3 regions of the Gordonia sp. NPDC003424 genome follow, and region 3 is predicted to be linked to each of the others. Evidence: predicted binding sites of a transcription regulator. Region 3 holds the regulator's gene; each other region holds the start of a gene.
What was found. Region 3 encodes LexA, which represses DNA repair genes until DNA is damaged. Its sites were predicted from a motif close to CGAACANNTGTTCG; they were not measured.
Positions count from the first base shown of each region.

Region 1: the regulator LexA is predicted to act here: its motif matches at 1,440-1,453, upstream of ACWDTI_RS21015 (DUF222 domain-containing protein).
Region 2: the regulator LexA is predicted to act here: its motif matches at 1,594-1,607, upstream of ACWDTI_RS07760 (error-prone DNA polymerase).

Region 1 is NZ_JBSFQJ010000017.1:32,665-36,328, forward strand. Features, by position in the region: gene ACWDTI_RS21015 (DUF222 domain-containing protein) at 1-1,414, opposite strand, end outside; gene ACWDTI_RS21020 (FAD-binding oxidoreductase) at 1,544-3,124, opposite strand; gene ACWDTI_RS21025 (class I adenylate-forming enzyme family protein) at 3,196-3,664, shown strand, end outside.
Region 2 is NZ_JBSFQJ010000004.1:69,500-73,163, reverse strand. Features, by position in the region: gene ACWDTI_RS07765 (SDR family oxidoreductase) at 1-1,452, opposite strand, end outside; gene ACWDTI_RS07760 (error-prone DNA polymerase) at 1,621-3,664, shown strand, end outside.
Region 3 is NZ_JBSFQJ010000019.1:103,356-107,019, forward strand. Features, by position in the region: gene hrpA (ATP-dependent RNA helicase HrpA) at 1-71, shown strand, start outside; gene nrdR (transcriptional regulator NrdR) at 45-530, opposite strand; gene ACWDTI_RS22455 (LysM peptidoglycan-binding domain-containing protein) at 556-1,113, opposite strand; gene lexA (transcriptional repressor LexA) at 1,349-2,062, shown strand; gene ACWDTI_RS22465 (phosphoenolpyruvate--protein phosphotransferase) at 2,073-3,664, opposite strand, start outside.

The DNA.
Region 1 (3,664 bases), on a different contig from region 3:
GGGCGAACGCTTCGGCCACCTCCCTGGTGCGATCCACCCGGACCCGCGGACGACCTTTACCTTTCCCGCGTTTGGTGTTACGCGTCCAGGCGGGCCGTCCGGCATCGGGTCCGTCGGTGATGATGTGGGTCGACCACTGGCCGGGTTTGTCGCCGACCATCCGGTTGTGGGTCGGGCAGGCCGCGGCCAGATCCTGGATGTCGGTGAGCCCGCCGTCGGCCCAGTCTTGTTCGGCGTGGTGGGCTTCGGTGTGGGTGAACGGCTGACTACAACCCGGGCAGGTACAGGTGGCGCCGTCGCGGGCCAGCAGCATCATCCGCTGGGCCTGACTGGCGAACCGATTGGCCCGCCCCAGATACAACGGTTGGGCAGTGTGGTCGGCAAACACCGCCAAATGCTGGTGGGCTTCGGCCGCCAACTCGATCACATCGGCGATCGGCAGGAGAGCCCCACCCGCGGTGGTGCCCACCCCGGCGCGTTCGCGCAGTTCGGTTTCGCTGATGGTGATGATCAGATGTGGCGGCAGCCCGCGGTGACTCTTGCCCAACAGCCCGCCGTCGGCGACCGCCTGCAGCAGGGCGTGCAGGGCGTCGTGGTTACGTTGCCCGGGAGTGCGGAGGTCCCGCTCGGCCGCCTGCTTGAGGGCCTCGGGATCGGCGTCGTCCTTGCTGCCCTTGGGTGATGCGTCGTCGTCGGGGTGGTTCATCCCCGGCGCGGCCCACGCGTCGAGCACCACATCCAACAGGGCGCGGGTGACCGGATCCAACTGCCCTTCCAGGGTGCTCATCAACTGTGCGTCCTGCTTGGACAGGTGCAGGCTGCGTCGGCGGGCCCGATCGTTATCGTCGGTCAGGGCGCCGTCGGGGTCGAGGTGGGCCAGCAGGCGGGCACCGAGGGTGGTCAACTCTTTCGGCGTGTGTACGCGGGCGTAGTCGGCCATCAACTCTTCGGCCGCGGCTCGTTGCTCGGCATCAATGGTGGTGGGGAGTTTGTCGAGCACGGTGATCACCGTGACCGCGTGATCGACACCGATCGCGCCCTCGGCGTAGGCCTCGGCCAGGGTCGGGCATGGTGGGTCGAGCTTCTCCCCGCTCAGCGAGTGCAGGGCCAGCAGTGCCGCCATCTGCTTGCGGCGTCGGCCGGGGTCGGTGATCCGCAACCGGTCCACCATGAAATCGCTGAGGGACCGGTAGCCTTCCTCGGCGACGATGTTGCGGTCCGAACACTCCAGCACCCGCTGCAACCCGTAGAAACTCATCCGCCGCGCGGAGCGTTCATGGGTTTCGGCGACTGCCACGATGTCGTCGGCGGAGGCCGGGGTGGCATCGACGGCGGCGATCCGATCGAGCAGGTCGTCGAGCTCCCGGTAGAGCCCGACAATATCGCTGTCGCTGGTTGCGGTGTCGCTGGTCATCGAGCCCCTCCCCAAGTAAGTCACTCGAACTGATGTTCGAAAGTCTACCGGAGATGAGAGCGCCCGGCAAGGGTTGATTCGGACCAGAATGGCACTTCGTCGCTCGCCGATCGCCTCGACCAACCGTTGTCAGGTCTGTCCCATCAAGACGCCGGGATTGAGGATTCCGGCGGGGTCAAGCGCACCCTTGGCTGCACGCAATGCCGCGGCGAACGGGTCTGGGCGTTGTGTGTCGTACCACGGGCGATGGTCCCGTCCGACGGCATGATGATGGGTGATGGTTCCGCCGTTGGCGGAGATCTCCTCGGACACAGCGGATTTGATCTCGTCCCACTGCGCGACCGTGGAGCCCCAGCGACCTGGCGCATAGATGCTGTAGTACGGGGCAGGCCCGTCGGGATAGACGTGCGTGAACCGGCACGTGACGACGCCGGCCCCGCAGATCTGTTGCACGGCCTCATTGGCGGCTGACGTGACCGCGGCATGGAGCGGGTCGAAACCGCTCCACGTGCAGGCGGTTTCGAAGGTCTCGACGATCATGCTGCGTCGCGCCAGGGCGTCACGTTGATAGGGCATGCGGAGAAACGCCGATCGCCAGGCAGCCGAGGAATCGGCAGTCTGCTCATCCCTGCCCCGCCGCGACAGCACGCGACCGTGGTTTTCGAGGGCGATCTCCACTGCCCGCTCGATCCATGCGTCGACCGGATGATCGGCCGATTCGAACGCCACGATGAGCATGCCACCGGGGGAGTCGGCGGCCGCGTTGATGAAGGCTTCGGCCGGATCGAGCAGACGGCAATTGGACGGGTAGAGGCCGGCCTGTGCGATGGCCCGCGTGGCGGTCACCGCGTGCGGGTACGAGTCGAATCCGATCGACACCGTCGTCCCGAATCGTGGCCGTTCCTGCAGCCGCATCCACGCCTCGGTGATGACTCCCAGCGTGCCCTCGGACCCGAGGAACAGGCGATCGGGCGACGGGCCGGCACCGCTGCCGGGGAGGCGCCGGGACTCGCTGATCCCCGCCGGGGTCACCACGCGGATGGACTCGGTGAGGTCGTCGATATGGGTGTACAACGTGGCGAAGTGTCCGCCCGCCCGGGTGGCGAGCCAGCCGCCGAGGGTGGAGAACTCGAAGGATTGCGGGAAGTGCCGCAGGGTCAGCCCGGCCGGCCGCAGCTGGTTCTCGAGGTGCGGGCCGAGCGCGCCCGCCTGAATGCGGGCAGCGCGGCTGACCCGGTCGATCTCCACAACCCGATCGAGGCGTTCGAGGTCGAGGGTGATGGCCGGCTCGTCGAAGCGCGGTTCGACACCGCCCACCACGGAACTCCCGCCCCCGTACGGGATACAGGCGATGCCCGTCTCGGCGCAGAACTCGAGGATGTCGACGATGTCGTGTTCGGTGGTCGGCCTCGCGACGAGGTCGGGCACATGGGACACGTCGCCGTGCAGATTGCGGACCACGTCGCGAAATGCCTTGCCGCGGGCGTGTGAGAGTCGATCGATGACGTCGTCGGAGAACACGGTGGCCAGCGTCGCCGGCGGTGACACCCGGGGTGCGGGCACCGCGAGTCCGTGTGGATCGGGCGGTGGGTGATCGGTGAAATCGTGGTCGGGCATCAACTCCGCCACCCTGCGCACGAGGGACTCGACTTCGGTGGACGTGAGTGCACTCTCGTCGGTGCCCCAGCCCCACCAGCTGCGTGACGGCATCGTCGTCGCCTTCCGTCGCGGTACATCGTCAAGATGCCACGGTCACCGGCCGGCCGGGGTAGAAACGAATGATGACCGACACCGCCGTCATCGAGATCAGTCGTGCCCACAATCCGTTCGGCCAGGACGGCATCATCCGGGACGACGCCGGAGTTCCGCATTACGCAGACATCCCGGAGTCCCTCATCGATGTGCTGCGGCGGCGGGTCGACACCCAGTCGGGTGACGAGGCGGTGGTCGAACTCGGTGGGCGACGGCTCACGTACGACGAACTGTGGGCTGCGGCAACGCGCGTGGCCGGCGGGCTGCGCGCCGACGGCGTGCGTCACGGTGATCGCGTCGCCATCCGATACGCCGCCGGCGTCGACTGGGCCCTTGCGTTCTGGGGCATCCTGCTCGCGGGCGGCGTGGTGGTGGCGGTCAACACGCGCATGGCCGAACCCGAGGTGGCCTTCGTCCTCGACGACGCGGGGGTCACTGTCGATCTCGCCCCCGGCACCCCGCTGCCCGACGGTGATCCGTATGTGATCACCGGGATTC
Region 2 (3,664 bases), on a different contig from region 3:
CGCCATCAGGCGATGATAATCGTGCTGGCGGTCGGTGGCGTTGATCGTCGCACGCCGAATCGACCGACCCGCATTGTTGACCAGGACGTCGACGTGATCATGTTCGGCGAGAACGGTTTTGATCAACGTGGCGACCTCGGCCTCGTCGGTGATGTCGCATGGATAGGCGAATACGCGGCCCGGCGGGATGCCCTCCTTGCTCGGCGTGGCGCTCAGCTCGGCCACGGCCGCGTCGAGGCCATCGGCACCGCGGGCGACGATGAACACCGTCGCGCCTCGCGCCACACACATCCGTGCCGTCGCCTTGCCGATGCCGCTCGATCCGCCGGTGATCAGGATGTGCTTGCCCACGAGGGGTCCGCGCGGATCGTCCCGACGGTGCCGGGTGGGGTCGAGATGGTCGGCCCAGTAGGAGTACAGGCGCGGGCCGTACTCGTCGAGATCGGGGAGGCAGATGCCGTGCGCGTGCAGCGCCGCGAGCGTCTCGTCGGATCGGAAGTCCACCGGCAGCGAAAGGGTGTCGAGCAATGCCGGCGGTATGCCCTGTTGGGCGGCGAGCAGGTCCCGCCCCACCCGCAACGGCCCGGTTCCGGCCAGGCGCAGGAAGGGTTCGACCAGGAGATTGGGGATCACATCGTATCCGCGTGGGCCGTGAAAGCCGGGTGCGATCGCGTTGTACATCGCGGTGATGGTCCGTCGTCGGGGATCGCCGAGGTGATACACCAGGCCGCTGCGGGTGGGGTCGACCGTCATCAACGCGACGATCGCCTGGGCAACGAAGTCGACCGGGACGATGTTCACCGAGCCCAGGTCGGGCATGGGCAGCGGTAGTGCCGACGGTAGGTGACCCAGGTGTTTCAGATTGCCGAAGAAGTAGTACGGACCGTCGACCTTGTCCATCTCGCCGGTTCGCGAGTCGCCGACGACGACCGAGGGCCGATAGACGCGCCAGCGCAATCCTTCTCGTTCCCGTACCACCTTCTCGGCCTCGAACTTGGTGCGGTGATACGGCGAGGGAAATCCCTGGCCCGTGTCGAAGTCGTGCTCCGTGTAGGTGCCGCGATGGTCTCCGGCGACCGCGATCGACGAGACGTGGTGGAGCATAGCGCCGTGCGCGAGTGCGAAGTCGGCGACACGCGACGTGCCGTCCACATTCGCCGCCTGCTGGCTCTCGGCGTCGGCCGCCATGTCGTAGATCGCGGCCAGGTGGACGACGTGGTCGATGGGCGGCAGCTGGCCGGTCGCGATGCCCAGTCCCGGTGCGGTCAGGTCGCCGACGACCGGGATCGGGGAATCGGAGTCGCCGTCGACATCGAAGTGCTCGGCGAAGCGCGGCATCGATGCCGCGCGGACCAACACCAGGACGCGGGCATCGGGTTCGGTGACGCGTAGTCGCTCGACGACCCGACGGCCGATGAATCCGGTACCGCCGGTGATGAAGTAGGTGGTCATGATGTCGGTTGCATTCTCCCGCGCACGTGGCTCGCGACACGTTCTTACCGTTCAGTAAGAACCCTTCTGTCATAGGGTGACACTCACATCGGCGGATGGCAACCAGCGACGCGTGAACACCTGCGGCGCCGACTGTCGTGTCGAACGTATGTTCTATAGACTGGTCGTGTGGGATGGGATCAGGGTCCACCGACGTGGTCGGAGATGGAGCGCGTGCTGTCGGGCCGCCCTTCGGACGGTGGCCGGCCGGGCGAGGCGTTCGGCCCCGGCGACGGCAACGACAGCCCCGCCTGGTCGCGTAAGCGCGGCGCCTATCACGCCGACGACATCGAGCGCGGGCGGTCGGCGGTCCCGTTCGCCGAACTACATGCCCACAGCGCCTACAGCTTCCTCGACGGAGCGTCGATGCCCGAGGAGATGGTCACCGAGGCGCAGCGGCTGGATTTGCGCGCACTTGCGCTCACCGACCACGACGGGTTCTACGGGATCGTCCGATTTGCCGAAGCCGCAAGGGAATTCGGTATGCCGACGGTATTCGGGGCGGAACTGTCCCTGGAACCCGATGTCACCCGCACCGGGGTGCCGGACCCACCGGGGGAGCATCTGCTGGTTCTCGCCCGCGACAGCGAGGGCTATCGACGTCTCTCGCGGACCATCGCCGATGCGCACATGGTCGCCGGGGAGAAGGGATTGCTGCGGTATGACCGGGACCGTCTCCCGGGCACCGCGGGCGGGCATTGGCTGATCCTGACCGGATGCCGTAAGGGTTCGGTGCGCAGGGCTCTCGACCGTGGCGGCGTGAGCGCGGCTCGGGCGGCGCTCACCGATCTGGTCGACCGCTACGGCCGGGACAACGTGGCCGTCGAACTCACCGCTCAGGGACTGCCCGACGACGACGAACGCAACGCACTGCTGGCCGGCCTCGCCGGCGACGTCGGCCTCACGACGGTGGCCACCACCGGCGCCCATTTCGCCGGGCCGCGTCGCCGGCGACTGGCCATGGCCGTCGCCGCGGTTCGGGCGCGCACCGACATCGAGACCATCGAGGGCTGGCTGCCCGGCGTCGGAGGTGCCCACCTGCGCAGTGGCGACGAGATGGCGCGCCTGCTGCCCGGTCACCCCGATGCCATCGACAACGCGGTCGGGCTGGCCGCCGACTGTGCGTTTGCGCTCGGCCTGATCGCCCCGAAGCTTCCGCCGTTCGACGTCCCCGACGGTCACGACGAGAACAGCTGGCTGCGCGAGCAGACGATGGCCGGGGCGTTGCATCGGTACGGAACCCCGACCGCGCATCCGCAGGCGTATCGGCAGATCGAGCACGAGCTCGCCATCATCGAGACGCTCACCTTTCCCGGGTACTTCCTCGTGGTCGCCGACATCGTGAACTTCTGCAAACGCAACGAAATCCTGTGCCAGGGCCGGGGGAGCGCGGCGAACTCCGCGGTCTGCTATGCCCTGGGGATCACCAACGTCGATCCGGTCGCCAACAAGCTGCTGTTCGAGCGGTTCCTCGCGCCGGAACGTGACGGTCCCCCCGACATCGACGTGGACATCGAGTCGGATCGTCGCGAGGAGGCGATCCAGTACGTCTACCGGCGCTACGGCCGGGACTACAGCGCGCAGGTCGCCAACGTCATCACCTACCGTGGGAAATCCGCGGTCCGGGACATGGCCCGGGCGTTGGGGTACGCCACCGGACAGCAGGACGCCTGGAGCAAGACACCCGACGAGGCGCCCGGCGACGTCACCGATCTGGCGAGTGAAATCCTCGGCATGCCAAGGCATCTCGGCATCCACTCCGGAGGCATGGTGATCTGCGATCGGCCCATCGCCGACGTCTGCCCGACCGAATGGGCGCGGATGGAGAACCGCAGTGTCCTTCAGTGGGACAAAGACGACTGCGCGGCAATAGGTCTCGTCAAGTTCGACCTGCTCGGGCTGGGTATGCTCTCGGCGTTGCACTACGCCATCGACCTGGTTGCCGAGCACAAGGGGATCGACGTCGACCTGGCGTCGCTGGATCTCACCGAGCGCGAGGTCTACGACATGCTCTGCCGGGCCGACTCGGTCGGTGTCTTCCAGGTGGAGTCGCGGGCCCAGATGGCGACGCTGCCGAGATTGAAACCGCGCACGTTCTACGACCTGGTGGTGGAGGTGGCGCTCATCCGGCCCGGACCCATCCAGGGCGGTTCGGTGCATCCGTACATCCGGC
Region 3 (3,664 bases):
CCCAGCGGCTCGGCACCGCGTATCCGATCTCGGAGAAGCGGGCGCTACGTGCTCTGGACGGGTTCCGCTGAGGCGTTCGGGTCCGGCGACACCCCGCGCAGATCGTCGATCTCGCGCTGGAAGTCCTCGAGCGACTCGAACGACCGGTACACCGATGCGAAGCGCAGATAGGCCACCTCGTCGAGGTCGCGCAGCGGACCGAGAATCGCCAGCCCCACCTCGTTACTGGGGATTTCGGCGGAACCGGACGAGCGGACCGCGTCTTCGACCTGCTGGGCGAGCTTGGCGAGTGCATCCTCGTCGACGTGGCGGCCCTGGCATGCGCGACGCACGCCGCGCATCACCTTCTCGCGGCTGAAGGGTTCGGTGACACCGTTGCGCTTGACCACCGCCAGCACCGCGCTCTCGACGGTGGAGAATCGGCGTCCGCATCGGGCACACGCCCGGCGGCGACGGATGGCCTGCCCCTCGTCGGCGACACGCGAGTCGATGACCTTGGTGTCTTCGTTCTTGCAAAACGGGCAGCGCATGCCACCGAGGATACCGGTCATGTCCTCAGCGATAGGCGGGTGCGACCAGCGCCTGACCCACATGCAGCCCGGCGCCGGACAGATCGTTGCGCTCGACGATGGCGTCGATCACCGCCTGCGCCGGTACGTCGGGCGCGACGCGCTCGGCGATGGAGGTCAGCGAGTCGCCCTGACGCACGTGCACGACCTCGGTGCCGATCGGCTCGGGTGTGACCGACGCCGCGTAGTCGGAGCCGATGATCGCGATGACCCAGACGAGGACGGCGAGACCCACGCCCACCAGGAGCGCCGCGGCGGCCAGCCGTCGGCGCAGGTAGACGCTGCTCGTGCCGGTGGTGCGGCCGCCGGCTGGTGTCGCGCAGCGCGTCCCCCGCACCCGCGCGCGCGACGGCCGGGCCACCGACGGCCGGGCCACCGGCGGTCGGCGATCGGCCTGCCGCCGGTCGGCGGGGCGGGTGAGGTCGGTGACGGCACGGTCGGCGCGCGCGGACCGCGTACCCGGCCGGACGGAGGTGTCGGGTTCGGGGACGTCCGAGCGGGGTGTGTGGGTGAGGGGTGTGCGGGTGAGAGTCGCGGTGGCCATGGTGTCTGTCCTTCTGCGGTCGGTGCTTGCGGGTCGCGCTGCCATCGATCACGTGTTCGATGAAACGTATGTTCGATTTCTAGCACGGGCCACCGACAAAGTCGCGCGAAGTTGCAAAACACCTCGAACACATGTTTGAACATGTCCGAGGATTGGGCTACTGTCGGCGCTGAAGGACCCAGACGACCAGCATTTTTCGGTGCTCGAGTCACCCAACCGACAGGAGGACCCACCGATGAGCGAGAAGGCCGGCGGGCCGGACACCCCCGACACCGCCACCGACACCGCCACCGACCCGCACGCCGCCGAGGCATCCCTGACCGCGCGCCAGCGCGGCGTGCTCGAATACATCCGCCAGTCGGTCCGCGAACGCGGATACCCACCGAGCATCCGGGAGATCGGGGACGCCGTCGGGCTGACCTCGACGTCGTCGGTGGCCCATCAGTTGCGCACGCTGGAGCGCAAGGGCCTCCTCAAGCGCGACCACAACCGGCCCCGGGCGGTGAACATCTCCGACGGCGATCCCACCAATCCGCCCGGCGGCTCCGCGGCCGGCGACGACACCTCGCTACCGACCCCCGCGTTCGTGCCGGTGCTCGGCCGGATCGCGGCAGGCGGACCGATCCTCGCCGAAGAGGCCGTCGAGGACGTGTTCCCGCTACCCCGCGAACTCGTCGGTGAGGGGTCCCTCTTCCTGCTGAAGGTCGTGGGTGAATCCATGATCGACGCCGCGATCTGCGACGGCGACTGGGTCGTGGTGCGTCAGCAGAACGTCGCCGACAACGGCGACATCGTCGCGGCGATGATCGACGGCGAGGCCACCGTGAAGACGTTCAAGCGGCGCAATGGTCACATCTGGCTGATGCCGCACAACGCGCTGTTCGAACCGATCCCCGGTGACGACGCCGCCATCCTCGGCAAGGTCGTCACCGTCATGCGGCGCGTCTGACCGGCACCGCTCAGCCGTCGAGCGCGGCAGTGGCCGCGGCTCGTGCGGCCACCGGGTCCGCGGTCGCCAGCACCGCTTCGGCGGCGGCGCGACACTGCGCCAGGGTCACGCCGGCCAACCGCGCACCGACCGCTGCCGCGGCCGCCGGCGCCGACGAGAGCGAGGTGACGCCCAGGCCCACCAACACGCACGCGAGCAGTGGGTCCGCGGCCGCCTCACCACACACACCGACCGTCTTGCCGGTCGCCTCCCCGGCTTGCCCGACGCTGTGGATCAGGTGCAGTGCGGCCGGTTGCCAGGGGTCGGTCAAACCGGCCAGTTCCGGGGACATCCGGTCGGCGGCCATCGTGTACTGCGTGAGGTCGTTGGTGCCGATCGACACGAAATCCACCTCGGCCAGGATCGCCGACGCCAGGACGGCCGCGGCGGGAACCTCCACCATCACGCCCGCGACCAGTCCGCGTCGGCGTACCTCACCGGCGAACTCGGCGGCCTCGGCGGCCGATGCGATCATCGGGGCCATGACCCACGCCGCGTTCCCGCTCGCTTCGGCGGCGGCGGCGATGGCGTCGAGCTGATGGGCACGGATCTCGGGATGTTCGATGGCAATCCGGTTGCCGCGCACGCCGAGTGACGGGTTCGCCTCGTCGAGGTTCGTGACGAACTTCAGCGGCTTGTCCGACCCGGCGTCCAGGGTCCGGATCACCACCTTCTGGCCCGGGAAGGCGTCGAGCACCTCCCGATAAAGCGTGGTCTGCTCCTCGACCGTGGGTTCGTCGGGCCGATCGAGGAACGCCAACTCGGTGCGGAACAGTCCGACGCCCTCGACCGGGAACGACGTCGCGCTCCGCGCCGACGCGCCGTCGGCGACATTCGCGAGTACGAGAACCTCGAAACCGTCGGCGGTGCGGCCGGGTCCCTTCCACGACTTGACCGCCTCGGCCTCGCGCCGGCTCTCCTCCACCGCCGCGACCGCGGTGGCCTCGTCGGGCTCGACCTCGATGGTGCCGGCGGTGCCGTCGACGAGAACCGTGCTGCCCGCCGCGACGACCTCCAGCCCGGACACCGCGACGACGCACGGGATGCCGAGCTGGCGCGCGATGATGGCGGTGTGGCTCGTCGGACCGCCCAGACGGGTCACCAGTGCGGTGATCTTCGCCGGATCGAGCCCTGCGGTGTCGGCCGGTGCAAGGTCGTCGGCGAGGAGCACCGACGCCTCATGCGGTTCGGGCACACCGGGTTCCGGCACACCGATGAGCTCGGCCACCACGCGGTCACGGACATCCTTGAGGTCGGTCACCCGCTCGGCCATCAGTCCGCCGACCTTGGTGAACATCTCGACGAACTGCTCGGTCGCGGCGATGGCCGCGGCGGGTGCGGGACTGCCCTTCTTGATCAGGCCGGACGCGGCGCCGACCCAGCCACGATCCTCGGCGAGTCCCGCAGTGGCGGTGAGGACCTCGGCAGCGGCTCCCGAGGAATGCGACGCGCGTGCGCGCAACCGTCCGGCGACCGTGGCGGCCGCGTCGGTGAAGCGTTTCTTCTCGACCTCACGCTCGTCTTCGGCGACCGTCGCACCCATCGCGCCCGGGTCGTAGACGG